One region of the Methylobacterium sp. 1030 genome, then DNA from elsewhere that is predicted to be linked to it. Evidence: predicted binding sites of a transcription regulator. Region 1 holds the regulator's gene; the other holds the start of a gene.
What was found. The regulator LexA, encoded in region 1, represses DNA repair genes until DNA is damaged. The targets are predictions, from matches to a motif close to TGTTCNNNNTGTGTTCNG.
Positions count from the first base shown of each region.

Region 1 (7,657 bases):
CGCGCTCCAGTCGGGCACAGCCTCGAGCACCGGCCGCACCCCGGCGAGGCGGCCGCACCCCTCGTCGGAGAGCAGGGCGCGGGCCTTGTCGTCGAGCGCCAGGGGCCGCTGGGCGTAGAGGTAGTAGGCGCTGTCGAGGAGCTCGATCAGCGTCTTGGCCCGCTCCTTCAGGCCCGGCATGGCCTGGACGAGCTTGTCCCTGAGGTCGGGCCGCAGCGGCGCCGACAAGCCGCGCTCCGGCCCGACGTTGGGCAGGATGGTCTCGATCGCCGCGACGAGGTCGGAATCGGCGCTGGTGCGGATGTAGAGGCCGTTGAGGTTGGCGAGCTTGGCGAAGTCGAACCGCGCCGCGGAGCGTCCGACCGCGCCGAGGTCGAAGGCCGCGACCATCTCGTCGGTGGAGAAGACCTCCTGGTCGCCGTGGCTCCAGCCGAGCCGCACGAGGTAGTTGCGCAGGGCCGCCGGCAGGTAGCCGAGATCGCGGTAGGCCTCGACGCCGAGCGCGCCGTGGCGCTTCGAGAGCTTGGCCCCGTCCGCTCCGTGGATCAGCGGGATATGCGCCATCCTCGGGATGTCCCATCCGAGGGCCGAGAAGATCTGGCTCTGGCGCGCCGCGTTGGTGAGGTGGTCGTCGCCGCGGATGATCTGCGTGACGCCCATGTCGTGGTCGTCGACCACGACGGCGAGCATGTAGGTCGGCGTCCCGTCCGAGCGCAGCAGGACGAGGTCGTCGAGGTCCTTGTTGGCCCAGGTCACGCGGCCCTGGACGGCGTCCTCGACCACGGTCTCGCCCTCGGTCGGCGCGCGCAGGCGGATCACCGGCTTGACCCCGGCGGGGGCCTCGGACGGGTCGCGGTCGCGCCAGCGGCCGTCGTAGCGCGGAGCGCGCCCCTCCGCGCGGGCGGTCTCGCGCATCTGCGTGAGCTCCTCGGCGGTGGCGTAGCAGTGATAGGCGCGGCCCGCGGCCAGCAGCTCCTCGGCGACCGCGCGGTGGCGCTCGGCGCGGGCGAACTGGAAGACCACGTCGCCGTCCCAGTCGAGGCCGAGCCAGGAGAGGCCGTCGAGGATCGCGTCGATCGCCCCCTTGGTGGAGCGCTCGCGGTCGGTGTCCTCGATGCGCAGCAGCATCGTGCCGCCGGTGTGGCGGGCGTAGAGCCAGTTGAACAAGGCCGTGCGGGCCCCGCCGATATGCAGGTAACCCGTGGGCGAGGGGGCGAAGCGCGTGACGACGGCTGAGGACATCGGTCCGGTATGTTCCGGGGCTGGTCGCGGACGGGGCGCGACGGACGGCGAAGGGGCGGCGGAGCGGCGAGGGGCTCGACAGGGCGCCCGTAGCACGAAGAACCCGCTGTAGCACGGGCCGGCGGATGCGTTAAGAATCGCCCGCAGAATCGCACGGCCCCGACGACAGGTCGCGCGGAGCGGGGCGGCGGCGATGCGGCGGATCGGCGCGAGGCGGGCGGACGGCGCGGTCGCGCTGATCGGCCCGCGCGCCCGAGCCCTTCCCGCCGCCCTCTTGGCCGCCCTCCCGGCCGCCCTCCCGGCGCTCCGCGACTGGGTCGTCGCCGGCCTCGCCCGCGAGGCCGAGCAGCGCCGGCTGTTCCCCTGGCTGGCGGTGGCCTTCGGCGGCGGGATCCTGGTCTACTTCGCGGCGGCCGACGGCGCGCCGAGCCTCGCCGCCCCCCTGATCGCGGCCGGCCTCGCGCTGGCGCCGGTCCCCGTCCTCGGCGCGCGGCCGGCGGCCCTGGCGGCGGCGCTCGCGGTCGCGGCCGCGTTCCTCGGCTTCGCGGCGGCGACCTGGCGGGTCTCGCAGGTCGCCGCACCGATCCTCACCCGCACCACGATCGGCCCGCTCGTCGGAACGGTCGAGGCCCTGGACGAGCGCGAGGTGGGCGCCCGGCTGGTGATCCGGGTGGAGAGCTTCGCCGGCCTCGCGCCGGAGGCGCGGCCCGCCCGGGTCCGGGTCTCGTTCCGGAAGACGCCGATCCCGCGTCCCGGGGACGGCGTCGCCGCCACGGCCCGGCTGCTTCCGCCCCCGGAGGCGGCCCGGCCCGGCGGCTACGACTTCGCCCGGGACGCCTATTTCCAGGGGATCGGCGCGGTGGGCTCGCTGATCGGCACCGTCACCGTCCGGGAACCGTCCGGGCCGCCGCCGCTGGGCCTGCGGCTCGCCGCTGCGCTCGACGCGGCGCGCAACGGGCTCACGCGCCGGATCGCGGAGGCCGCCGGCGGCCAGGCGGGTGCGGTGGCGGCGGCCCTGGTGACGGGCAAGCGCGGCCTCATCGGGCCGGCCACCAACGACGCGCTCCGCGCCGCCGGCATCTACCACGTGGTGTCGATCTCGGGCCTCCACATGGTGCTGGCCGCCGGCGTGGTGTTCTGGCTGGTGCGGGCGCTCCTCGCCGCGGTGCCGCTCTGCGCGCTGCTCTGGCCGATCAAGAAGATCGCGGCCGGCTTCGCCATGGTCGGCGTCACCGCCTACTGCGCCTTCTCGGGCTGGGACATCGCGGCCGAGCGCTCGCTGATCATGACCCTGATCATGCTCGGCGCGATCCTGGTGGACCGGCCGGCCCTGTCGATGCGCAACCTCGCCCTCGCGGCGCTGATCGCGCTCGCCCGGGAGCCGGAGGGCCTGCTCGGCCCGAGCTTCCAGATGTCCTTCGGCGCCGTGGCCGGGCTGATCGCCTGCGCGCGGCTGATCGACGGGCGGCTGCTCGTGCGCCCGGGGGCCGGGCGGATCGGGCGGCTCGTCGGGACCGGCCTGTCGGCGATCACCGGGACCCTGGCCACGACCCTGGTGGCGCAGGTCGCGACGGCCCCCTTCGCCACCTACCACTTCCAGACGGTCCAGCCCTTCGGCCTCGTCGGCAACGCCCTGACCCTGCCGCTCGTCTCCCTGGTGGTGATGCCGGCCGCGGTAATCGGCTGCCTCGCCTATCCCTTCGCCCTCGACCGGCCGGTCTGGTGGCTGATGGGGCAGGCGGTGGCCGGGATGCTGGCGATCTCGGACTGGATCGCCGGGTTCGAGCGGGCGGTCCTGGTGCTGCCGGCCTTCGGCGCCGGGGCGCTCGCCCTGCTGACCGCCGGCCTGCTGCTGGGGACGCTGCCGGCCTCGCGCCTGCGCTGGCTCGCCGTGCCGCCGGTCCTGCTCGGGCTCGTCCTCGCGGCCCGGCCCAACCACTACGACCTCTACGTCGACCGGCAGGGCGCGGGGGCCGCGGTGAGGGGCCCGGACGGGCGGCTCGCGGCCCTCGGCAGCCCTTCGGGCTTCGTCCTCGAGCAGTGGCTGAAGGCGGACGGCGACGGGCGGCGGTCCGCGGGGCTGATCGTCCGGTCCGGCAGCGGGCGCTGCGACCGGCTCGGCTGCACCGCCCGGCTGCCGGACGGGCGGGCGGTCGCCCTGGTCCGGGACCGGCGGGCCTTCCCGGAGGATTGCGCCCGCGCCGCGGTGCTGATCACGGGCCTCGCGGCGCCGCCGACCTGCACGGGGCCGCTGGTGATCGACCGGCGCGTCCTCGCCGCCCGCGGGGCCGTGGCCCTCCGGACCGACGGCGACGGCTTCGCCGCGCGCTACGCCCGGGACGACGGCCGCGCCGTGCCCTGGCGGCCGGCCGCCGGGCGCGGGCCGGGACCGCCGCGGCCGGTCACCGCGGAGCCGGGCGACCGCCCCGCGGAGGACGGGGTCGCCGCGACGCCGGAGGCCGACGCCGCGCCGGGCGGAGACCTCGCCCCCGGCGACGCGCCGGCCGAGCCGCTTCAGTAGCGGCGGACGAGGCTCACAAGGCGGCCCTGGATCCGGACCCGGTCGGGCCCGAGCACGCGGGTCTCGTAGGCCGGGTTGGCGGCCTCGAGGGCGATCGACGAGCCGCGGCGGCGCAGGCGCTTGAGCGTCGCCTCCTCGTCGTCGATCAGCGCCACGATGATGTCGCCGGTATTGGCCGTCTCCTGCTTGCGGATGACCACGAGGTCGCCGTCCAGGATGCCCGCCTCGACCATCGAGTCGCCGCGCACCTCGAGGGCGTAGTGCTCGCCGCCGGCCACGAAGTCCGGCGACAGGGTGATGGCGTGGCTCTGGTTCTGGATCGCCGAGACGGGGGTACCGGCCGCGATCCGGCCCATGACCGGGATCGAGATGGCGCGGCCGGACTCGTCGATCATCCGCGTGCTCGCCGGGGCCGGCGGCTGCTTGGACTTACCGCCCTCGACCACGCTCGGCGTGAAGCGGCGCGGCTCGGCGGGGGCCTGAGTCGCCGGAGCGGCCTGGGTCAGGCTCTCGGGGATCCGGATCACCTCGATGGCGCGCGCCCGATTCGGAAGGCGCCGGAGGAAGCCGCGCTCCTCGAGCGCCGTGATCAGCCGGTGGATGCCGGATTTCGACTTGAGATCGAGGGCATCCTTCATCTCGTCGAACGACGGCGGGACACCGCATTCCTGCATCCGGCTCTGGATGAATCGCAGGAGGTCCAGCTGCTTGCGCGTGAGCATCGACGGGGGACTCGCGGCTTGGCGGACCGCCACGTGACGGTCTCCGAAACAAATCACGAACAGGTTAAACGTTCCGCAAGTGTTCCGCAAGAGCGGCACCGCTCGGCTCGGCGCGCCGCGGGCGCGCCCGCGGGAGAAGGTCGAGAAACGCATTGACGGCGCAAGCGGAGCCGTTTCAATGCATCGCGGCGCCCCGCCGGGAAGGCGGCGGATCCGGGGTGCGGGCTGGGACCCTCTTGGAATGACGAGGATGCGACGACCCGCAGCTCTGCTGCCCCTCGGCCTCGCCGCCCTCGGCCTCGCCGGCTGCACCACCGGATTCTCCTACATCTCGCGGAACTACGTGGCGCTCACTCCCCAGGTCGTCACGATCGGCTGCAAGGAGCCCTACGAGGTCTACGACAACCGGCAGCTGCGCCGGATGCTGATCGTGTCCAACGCCCTGCGCGAGTATACCGGCTGCAACCTGAGCGAGGTCCGGATCGATCCGGAGCCGGGCGCCACCCGGGTGAAGCGCTTCCGCACCGCCGCCCGGGCCTATCTCGACGAGACCGTGCGCGAGGATTGCCGGATCACCGGCGAGACCGTGTTCGATCCGCTGAAGACCGAGTTCGCCTACGCCTGCGACGCGCCGATCGAGAAGCGCGGCACCGTGGTCCCCCGCCTGCCGGGCCGCAATCCGGGCCTCGGCGTGCGCTGACCGGCCGGCGGCGCGTCCTCAGGCGCCCGGCTTCGGGAAGGTCCGCTCCGCGGCGTCGCCGGCGGCGGCCAGCAGGGCGCGGGCGAAGGCCCGGGCCTCCGTCCGGTCGAGCACGATCGCGGCGGTGACCGGCGCACCGCCGAGGTCGGCGAGGGCGAGTTCCAGGCGCACCCCGTCGGGCACGGCGCTCGCCTGAAGGCTCCAGCCGGAGCCCCGGTCCGTGCTCTCCGCCATCGTGTTCCTCCCGCATGCCCGGCACGGCGCCGCGCGCCCACCGGAACGGCCAGGCCCGGGACCGCTCCCGGAGCCGCGCTCCGATCTTCCCTGCCTCGCCTGTCCGCGTTCCTCAAGGCCACAGGCCGCGCAGGGGTGGAGATGCGCGCCGTCGCGGATGCCGGCGGCCGCATCGCGGCGACGCGGGGCGGCACGGGTCCGCGCCCGCGCCGCAGCGCGGGCGAGGGCAGGGGCGGCCGGGATGGGAGCCGGCTTCGGGGCGATTGACGCGAGGCCGCCGATGATGTCTCCCGCGGGCTCCGATCAGGTGGAGTTCGAACATGCAAGAGATCTGGTTCCGCACGGGCGAGGCCACGGTGCTGGCGGCCGAGGGCCAGTACACCGACGCCATGCCGGAGGTGCTGATCGGCTCGGTGCGCGGCCCGGTCGGTCAGGCCTTCGCGTCGATGATGGGGCAGGTCCAGGGCCACACGCGGATGTTCGTGGTGCGCGACCTCAACCAGCTCGTGCGCCCGGCCACGATGATGACCACCAAGGTCACGATCCACACGGCCGAGTATGCCGAGCTCCTCGGCGGCGTGGTCCAGGCCGCCACCGGCGACGCGATCGTGGACTGCATCATCGAGGGCATCCTGCCGAAGGACGGGCTCGACGAGCTGTGCATGATCATCATGATCTGGCTCGATCAGCGCTGCGCCGAGGACGACAACCTCGACCAGAAGGACCTCTACCGGACCAACTACGAGGCCACGAAACTCGCCATCGCCCGCGCCCTCAAGGGCGAGCCCACGGTCGACGAGCTGATCGCCAACCGGAAGACCGTGAAGCACTACGCGCTCGACGGCGTGATCGAGTACTGAGCGGGCCCAGGCCACGCATCCTGCCGGCTCAGGTCCGCCTCAGCCCGGCGGGATACGCCCCACCGAGCACAGGGTGCGCATCGTGCTGCTGCCCGGGTCGGTGTAGCAGGACGCCGACCAGCCGTTCTGCTGGATGAACGACTTGCGCCGCTCCGCCAGCGCGGTCCGGTAGGCGGTGGCGATGATCGGCTCGACGGTCGCGGCCGGTTGGCCGATGAGGATCTCGGAGGCCACCGACAGGTCGCGGAAGAAGGTCGCCGAGGGGCTCGGCTCGGCGGAGGTCGCCTGCACGATCGGCTCGGCCCGGCAGGTCACGTCGAACTTGATCGGGCCGGCCACGCGGATGTCGATGCTGGGGCCGGCGCGCTTGCCGACCCGGCCGCCGATCGCGTCGGCGATCTGGCGGGTGAGGTCGTCGCAGCTGTCGGCCCGGGCGGCCTCCGCCAGGAGGGGCAGGGCCGCGCAGGCGGCGAGGAGGAGGCGCGGGACGGCGAAGCTCGACATCGCCGCACTCTACGCGCGGCGCGGGGCCTGTCGAGGGGCCTGTCGAGGGGCTGGTCGAGGGGCTGGTCGAAGTGCCGGCCTCAGTGGAAATCCCGGCTGGGGAACACGCGCCGGTCCGGGGGCACGCCGAAATCCGTGTTCTCGGGCGGCAGCTTCATGCCGGCCTCGCGCAGATCGCGCAGGGCAGCGGTGAGGTCGCGAAACCCCTCCGCCACGAGGTGGACCACCCCGTCCGCCCGCTGGATCCGGCCGCGCACGGCGAGGAACCGCGCCTGCATGGCGATCCGGCGGTTCGCCTCGAACACGGTCTTCCAGACGATCACGTTGGCGATACCGGTCTCGTCCTCCAGCGTCAGGAAGACCACGCCCTTGGCGGTGCCGGGCCGCTGGCGGATCAGCACGAGCCCTGCCACCGTGACCCGCGCCCCCTGGGGCAGCGCCGGATCGAGATGGGCCCGGGCCGGAATCGCGCCGATCCGGGCGAGCCGCCCCCGGAAGAACGCGACCGGGTGCCCCTGGAGCGACAGGCCGGTGGCGGCGTAATCCTCGGCCACGGCCTCGGACGGGGCCAGGGGCTGAAGGTCCACCGCCGGCTCGTGCCGGAACAGGCCGTCATCGGCGTGCCACGCGAAGAGCGGCAGGGGTGCGTCGAGAAGATGGGCGCGGCGCTCGCTCGCATCGGCCTTGGCGGCCTTGCGGGATGACGTCCCTTCCAGGGTGCGGACCATCCACAGGGCGGCGCGCCGGTCGAGGCCGAGCGAGCGGAACGCGTCCGCCTCCGCCAGCCGCTCCAGGGCGTTGCGGGGCAGGGCGAGGGACGCCTGCAGGCCCTCGATGCTGGCGTAGCCGTTGGCGCGCAGCCGCACGAGCCGGC
Region 1 is NZ_JBEPKM010000022.1:11,129-18,785, forward strand. Features, by position in the region: gene gltX (glutamate--tRNA ligase) at 1-1,242, opposite strand, end outside; gene ABIC30_RS26230 (ComEC/Rec2 family competence protein) at 1,436-3,763, shown strand; gene lexA (transcriptional repressor LexA) at 3,757-4,485, opposite strand; gene ABIC30_RS26240 (hypothetical protein) at 4,736-5,185, shown strand; gene ABIC30_RS26245 (hypothetical protein) at 5,204-5,419, opposite strand; gene fae (formaldehyde-activating enzyme) at 5,740-6,279, shown strand; gene ABIC30_RS26255 (hypothetical protein) at 6,319-6,783, opposite strand; gene ABIC30_RS26260 (error-prone DNA polymerase) at 6,864-7,657, opposite strand, start outside.

Region 2 (7,657 bases), on a different contig from region 1:
TGAGCGGCCGGACCGCCCGTGCCCCGACGATGCCCACGCTCTGAGCCCGACGCGCGATGGCCGACGATACCGACGACGAGGACAAGACCGAGGAGCCGTCCCAACGACGGCTCGATCAGGCGATCGAGCGCGGCGACGTCGCGACCAGCACCGAGATCAACACCTTCGCGATACTGGCCGCGTTCACCCTGGCGCTGCTGGTCGCGGCCCCGACCATCGCCACGAACCTGCTGCACGGGCTCAAGGCCTACCTCGCCAACGCCCATACCCTGCCGGACGACGCCACGGCCATGAAGGCGGCCATGACGCGCGGCCTGTGGCTGTGGCTCCAGGCGGTGGCGGTGCCGGTCGGGCTGGCGGTCGTGGCCGGGCTGGCCGCGGGGCTCCTGCAGCACCCGCTGGTCTTCTCCGCCGAGACGCTGATGCCGAAATTCTCGCGCCTCTCGCCGATGGCGGGCGTGAAGCGCCTCCTCGGCGTCGAGGCCCTGTTCCAGTTCGGCAAGGGGCTGGCGAAGATCGCCGCCGTGGGCGTGGTCGGCGCGGTGATGCTGTGGAACGACCGCGACCGGCTGGAAGTGTTCGCCCAGCTGGACCCGGCCGCCTCCATGCCGGCGATCCTGTCCCTCAGCCTGAAGCTGCTCGCCGGCATGCTGTGCATGCACCTCGCGATCACCCTCGGCGACGCGCTCTACGCGCGGTTCCGCTGGCGCAAGCGCCACCGGATGTCGAAGGAGGAGCTGAAGCAGGAGATGAAGGAGTCGGAGGGCAATCCCGAGGTGAAGGGTCGCCTGAAGCAGCTCCGGATGGCCCGGGTGAAGAAGCGCATGATGGCCGCGGTCCCCACCGCCACCGTCGTGGTGACGAACCCCACCCACTACGCGGTGGCACTGCGCTACGAGACCGGCATGGCCGCGCCGGTCTGCGTGGCCAAGGGCGTCGACGCGCTCGCCCTGCGCATCCGCGCGGTGGCGGCCGAGCACGGGGTCGCGGTGATCGAGAACCCGCCGCTCGCCCGGGCGCTCCACGCCACCGTGGAGATCGACCGGGAGATCCCGGCCGAGCACTACCGCGCGGTGGCGGAGGTCATCGGGTTCGTGCTGCGCCTGCGGAGACGGGCGGCGTAGCCCCGCGCGATCCGCGCGCCGCGCCGTCTCGCCGAACGCCCGGTGGGGCGAAAGCCACGCTTCCTCCACCTTTTTTCGCGAGGCTGTGTCAAGGCTTGGCGCGACGAGACTGATGCCGCGCCCCGCATGTCCTGATATGGCCGGCGGACTAACCGGGTGACTGTTCTGGAATGAAGCCGATGGCCGACGTCACTGGACCTCCGGCGCCCGCCGCGGGCCCGCAGAATTCGGGTCCCCCGGTCGCGCAGGCCTCGTCCCTGCTGGGAACGGGCTCGATCGACCGCTCGGAACAGCCGGGCCGGGTCGGCCTGCTCCTCGTGCTCGCCGGCCTGCTGGTCGGCGCGGCCATCGGCCTGTCCTTCGTGGCCAACGAGCAGGCCCAGTCGCTGATCGTCTGGCTGCTGGCCCTGCTGGCCATGGCGGGCGTGTTCTTCCTGTTCGCCCTCGCCATCGGGGCGCTCCAGCTCAGCGGCAGCGCCGCCCGGGACGACATCACCAAGGGCATCGTCGACGCCTCGCCGGACGGCCAGCTGGTCGTCGAGGACGGCGGCCGGCTGATCTACGCCAACGAGGCCTATCTCCGGATCGCCAGCGGCGACACCTTCTCCAACCTCGTGCCGGTGGAGCGCATCCTCGTCGGCTCGCCGGAGGTCTCCGAGGCGGTCTACCGCCTGTCGCAGGCCTCACGCGACGCCCGGGCCCACACCGAGGAGGTGCGGATGTCGCCGCCCCTCGGCCCCACGGCCGGCGAGCGCGGCTTCGGCTGGTACCGGGTCTCGGTGCGGCCCCTCGCGCGCCCGCGCCGGTCGGCCTCCCTCTGGACGGTGGCCGACATCACTGCCGAGCGGGAGCGGCAGGAGAACGTCTTCCAGGAGCTCCAGCACGCCATCGACTACCTCGACCACGCCCCGGCGGGCTTCCTGTCGATCGATCCGGCGGGCGCCATCGTCTACATGAACGCGACCCTGGCGGCCTGGCTCGGCTACGACCTCGCCAGCGTCGGCCCCGGCGGCCCGCACCTCACCGAGATCGCCCCGGAGGCGGACGTGCTGGTGCGCACGGCCGGCCTGCCGGGCGAGGTCCGCACCGACCGCTTCGACCTCGACCTGCGCCGCCGCAACGGTCACACCCTGCCGGTCCGGCTCTACCACCGGGTCGCCTTCGGCAAGGACGGCAAGCCCGGCTCGTCGCGGACCTTCGTGATCAACCGCTCCGCCGGGGCCGAGACCGACGAGCCGCAGCGCGCCGCCGAGGTCCGGCTCGCCCGCTTCCTCAACAACTCGCCGATCGCCATCGCGACCCTCGACAGCGGCGGCCGGATCGCCCGCGCCAACGCCTCGTTCACGCGCCTGTTCGGCACGGTCCCGCGGCAGGCCGACGACGGCGCCCCGGACGGGGAGGGTGTCCCGCGGGTCGAGCCCAACGTCGCCGACTCGGTGGCCGACCGGACCGCCCTGGAGGCCGGGCTCGCCCGCGCCGCGAGCGGGCGGACGGATCCGGAGCCCATCGAGGTCCAGCTCAACGGGCCCGGCGGCCGCTCGGCCCGGGTCTGGCTCAGCCCGGCCGACGGCGGCGATGCCGGCCAGCAGACCGACGAGGCCGAGCGGGTGATCCTCTACGCCCTCGACACGACGGCGCAGCGCCAGCTGGAGCAGCAGGTCGCCCAGGCCCAGAAAATGAACGCGGTCGGCCAGCTCGCCGGCGGCATCGCGCACGACTTCAACAACGTCCTGCAGGCGATCATCGGCTACTCGGACCTGCTGCTCGCGAGCCACCGGCCGACCGACCCGGCCTTCCAGGACATCATGCAGATCAAGCAGAACGCCAACCGGGCGGCGGGCCTCGTCCGCCAGCTCCTGGCGTTCTCCCGCCGGCAGACGCTGCGCCCGGAGGTGATGAATGTCGGGGAGGCGCTCTCCGAGCTGACCCTCCTCCTCAAGCGGCTGCTCGGCGAGCGCGTCGCGCTGGAGCTGAAGCACGGCCGCGAGGTCTGGCCCGTGAAGGCCGACGTCAACCAGTTCGAGCAGGTGATCGTCAATCTGGCGGTCAACGCCCGCGACGCCATGCCGGAGGGCGGCAAGCTGATGATCCGCACCGAGAACGTCTCCGATCCGGGGGCGGCCGCCGGGGCGGAGGGGCGCGGTGGGGCGCCGGCGGGCGACCACGTGCTGATCGAGGTGCGCGACACCGGCCAGGGCATCCCGCCCGAGCTGATGGAGAAGATCTTCGAGCCGTTTTTCACCACCAAGGAGATCGGCAAGGGCACCGGCCTCGGGCTCTCGACGGTGTTCGGCATCGTCAAGCAGTCCGGCGGCACCATCGACGTGCAGTCGAAGGTCGGGGAGGGCACGGCCTTCCGCATCTACCTGCCGCGTCACGTGCCCGTGGCGGAGCCCGAGGAGGTGCCGGTCGCGGCCGCCGAGCCGGCACTTCCGCGCGCGGAGCCGCTCGCGCCGGCTTCCACCACCGCCCATCCCGATTCCGGGTCGGACGCCAAGCCGGTCACCGCGCCGGCCGCGGGCGGCGACGCCGCTGTGCCGAACGGGAAGACGCCGCCCGCCAAGGTCGACAAGCCGGCGCCGCGCAAGCCCGCCGCCGATCATACGGGGCAGGGGACCATCCTGCTCGTCGAGGACGAGGACCCGGTGCGGGCGGTCAACAGCCGGGCGCTCTCGGCCCGCGGCTACACGGTGCTGGAGGCGGCCTCGGGCCTCGAGGCCCTGGCGATCGTCCGCGAGGGCGCGCAGACCATCGATCTCGTCGTCTCCGACGTGGTCATGCCCGAGATGGACGGCCCGACGCTCCTGCGGGAGGTGCGCAAGCATCAGCCCGACCTGAAGGTGATCTTCGTGTCCGGCTACGCCGAGGACGCGTTCCGCAAGAACCTGCCCGAGGGCGAGACCTTCAACTTCCTGCCCAAGCCCTTCAGCCTGAAGCAGCTCGTCGAGACCGTGAAGAAGACGATGGCGGACTGACCGGCCCCTCGCTTCCGCTCACCGTCGCTCAACGAAGAGCGGCCCCGGAGAGACTCCGGGGCCGCGCATCTTCGAACGTCGCCAAGTCCGCCGCGCGCCGTCGCCGGCCCGCGGCGGCGCGGCCTAGGCCTCGCCCTCGTCGAGATCGTCCGCCGTCGGCGCGGCGTTCTCAAGGATCTTCTCGGCGACCAGACCGGAATTCTGCCGGATCGAGCCCTCGATCTCGGCGGCGATCTTCGGGTTGTCGCGCAGGAAGCCCTTCGAGTTCTCGCGACCCTGGCCGAGGCGCTGGCTGTTGTACGAGAACCAGGCGCCGGACTTCTCGACGATGCCGGCCTTCACGCCGAGGTCGATCAGCTCGCCGACCTTCGACACGCCCTCGCCGAACATGATGTCGAACTCGACCTGCTTGAAGGGCGGCGCGACCTTGTTCTTCACCACCTTGACGCGGACCTGGTTGCCGATCGCCTCGTCGCGGTCCTTCAGGGTCGAGATGCGGCGGATGTCGAGGCGAACCGAGGCGTAGAACTTGAGGGCGTTGCCGCCCGTGGTCGTCTCGGGGCTGCCGTACATGACGCCGATCTTCATCCGGATCTGGTTGATGAAGATGACCATGCAGTTCGAGCGCGAGATCGAGCCGGTCAGCTTGCGCAGGGCCTGGCTCATCAGGCGGGCCTGGAGGCCCGGCTGGCTCTCGCCCATCTCGCCCTCGATCTCGGCCCGCGGGGTCAGCGCGGCCACCGAATCGACCACCAGCACGTCGATGGCGCCCGAGCGCACCAGCGTGTCGGTGATCTCGAGCGCCTGCTCACCCGTGTCGGGCTGGGAGATCAGCAGGTCGTCGAGGTTCACGCCGAGCTTGCGGGCGTAGACCGGGTCGAGGGCGTGCTCGGCATCCACGAAGGCGCAGACGCCGCCCTTCTTCTGGGCCTCCGCGATCGTGTGGAGCGCCAGCGTCGTCTTGCCGGACGATTCCGGACCGTAGATCTCGATCACCCGGCCGCGCGGCAGGCCGCCGACGCCGAGCGCGATGTCGAGGCCCAGCGAGCCGGTCGAGACGGTCTCGACCTCCTGGACCTTGTCGTTCTTGCCGAGCCGCATGATCGAGCCCTTGCCGAAGGCGCGCTCGATCTGAGCCAGGGCAGCGTCAATGGCCTTGGACTTGTCCTTGTCCACCGGGGGCATGTCGACCACTTTCAATGCGGGCTGGGCCATCTGGCGGGCTCCTTATGAAGGGGTTGGACGCAGTTCACAACGCGCGTCGCCACCGCCTTTATGTACCCGTTTTGTTCTCAGCCAGCAAGGCCGGAACGCCGTTTTGCTGGACGCAAGTCACGAAATCCCGGCTCGAGCCCCGGATGCCCCGCGACAGCAATCCAATCCGGTAATCGCCCGCGAGGACCCGTACGAACGCCGACACAACGCGCCGGGACGGGACGACCGCCAGCCGCAATGGCGACGCCTCCCGCGGTCCCGCAGCAGGCTCGGCCCGCCGGCGACCAGGACCCAACCGCCAGACATGCCGCCGAAAACGACGACGCCCGGCACGAATCCGGCTCTCGCGAGTCGAATTGCGTCCGGGCGTTCGTCGTACCGGTCGCCGGGCATCCCCGGGATGGTCACCCCAAAGGAGGCACCATCCCGCGACGCCGCGGGCCGGGATCTGGCGGACGCGGAGACCGCAGCCGCCGGGATCCCGGGATCAGGCGGCCTCGCCGGCCTCGGCCTGGGCGGCCTCGCCCTCGACCAGCTTCCAGGTCTTGGTCTTGGAGAACGGACGGCACTCCTCGATGAACACCGTCTGCCCGACCTTGGCGACGTTGCCCTCGTCGTGCGCGTGGTAGTTCTTCGACCGCCGCACGGTCTTCTTCATCACCGGGTGCGTGAAGCGGCGCTCCACCTTCACCACGATGGTCTTCTCACCCTTGTCGCTGACGACGGTGCCCTGCAGGATGCGCTTCGGCATGGTTGTCTCCTAAAACCCGCCTCAGCCCTTGGCCTGCTGCAGCGTCTTGGAACGCTGCAGAGTCCGGACACGGGCGATGTCGCGACGGACCTCGCGGACGCGGGCGACGTTCTCGAGCTGGCCGGTGGCCCCCTGGAAGCGCAGGTTGAACTGCTCCTTCTTGAGGTTGATCAGCTCGTCATTCAGCTGATCCGGCGACAGCGCCTTCAGATCAGACAGTCTCTGGGTCGACTTCACGATATCCTCCGTTCAGTCGGCGATGCGCTGGACGACCCGCGTGCGGATCGGGAGCTTCGCGGCGCCGAGGCGGAGCGCCTCCTTGGCGATGTTCTCGGCAACGCCGTCGACCTCGAACATGATCCGGCCGGGATGAACCCGGGCCGCCCAGTAATCCGGGGCGCCCTTACCGGAGCCCATACGGACCTCGGTCGGCTTCGACGAGACCGGGACGTCCGGGAACACCCGGATCCAGACGCGGCCCTGGCGCTTCATCTCGCGGGTGATCGCGCGGCGGGCCGCCTCGATCTGGCGGGCGGTGACGCGCTCGGGCTCCACCGCCTTCAGGCCGAACTGGCCGAAGTTCAGCTCGAAGCCGCCCTTGGCCGCACCGTGGATGCGGCCCTTGAACTGCTTGCGGAAGCGGGTCTTTTTCGGTTGCAGCATGGCTTCCTACCTTACGCGTGCTCGCGCTCGCGGCGTCCGCGCTCGCGGCCGCCCTCGCCATCGCGCTCACGGCGTCCGCCGGAGCGGCCGCCCTCTTCCTGGGCCTTCTTGTCCTGGGCCATCGGGTCGTGCTCGAGGATCTCGCCCTTGAACACCCACACCTTGATGCCGCAGGTGCCGTAGGTCGTGAACGCCGTAGCGGTCCCGTAGTCGACATCGGCGCGCAGCGTGTGCAGCGGGACGCGGCCCTCGCGGTACCATTCCTGGCGGGCGATCTCGGCGCCGCCGAGACGGCCCGAGCAGTTGATCCGGATGCCCTCGGCGCCCAGACGCATGGCCGACTGCACGGCCCGCTTCATGGCACGCCGGAAGGCGACGCGGCGCTCGAGCTGCTGGGCGATCGAGTCGGCCACCAGGGTGGCGTCGATCTCGGGCTTGCGCACCTCGACGATGTTGATGGTCACGTCGGCCTTCGTCATCGTGCCGACGAGCTTGCGCAGCTTCTCGATGTCCGCGCCCTTCTTGCCGATCACCACGCCCGGACGACCCGAGTGGATGGTGACCCGGCACTTCCGGTGCGGGCGCTCGATGACGATCTTGGAGACCGCCGCCTGCTTGAGCTGCTTCATGAGGGCGGCGCGGATCGCGACGTCCTCGTGCATGAGCTTCGCGTAGTCGCCCTTGTTGGCGAACCAGCGGGAATCCCAGGTCCGGTTGATGCCGAGCCGGAGACCGATCGGGTTGACTTTCTGACCCATCAGATCCTCCTCAAGCCGCTTCGGCTTGGCGGACTTCGCGAACCACGATGGTGAGGTTCGAGAAGGGCTTCAGGATGCGCGCGCCGCGGCCGCGGGCGCGAGCGTGGAAACGCTTGAGAACCAGCGCCTTGCCCACGAAGGCCTGGGACACGACGAGGTCGTCGACGTCCA
Region 2 is NZ_JBEPKM010000016.1:171,320-178,976, forward strand. Features, by position in the region: gene fliR (flagellar biosynthetic protein FliR) at 1-3, shown strand, start outside; gene flhB (flagellar biosynthesis protein FlhB) at 57-1,124, shown strand; gene ABIC30_RS22995 (hybrid sensor histidine kinase/response regulator) at 1,304-4,099, shown strand; gene recA (recombinase RecA) at 4,223-5,284, opposite strand; gene rpsQ (30S ribosomal protein S17) at 5,802-6,065, opposite strand; gene rpmC (50S ribosomal protein L29) at 6,087-6,302, opposite strand; gene rplP (50S ribosomal protein L16) at 6,315-6,728, opposite strand; gene rpsC (30S ribosomal protein S3) at 6,740-7,486, opposite strand; gene rplV (50S ribosomal protein L22) at 7,497-7,657, opposite strand, start outside.
Region 2: recA (recombinase RecA) is a predicted target of LexA. The motif match lies at 5,376-5,393, and genes of this name have one in related genera.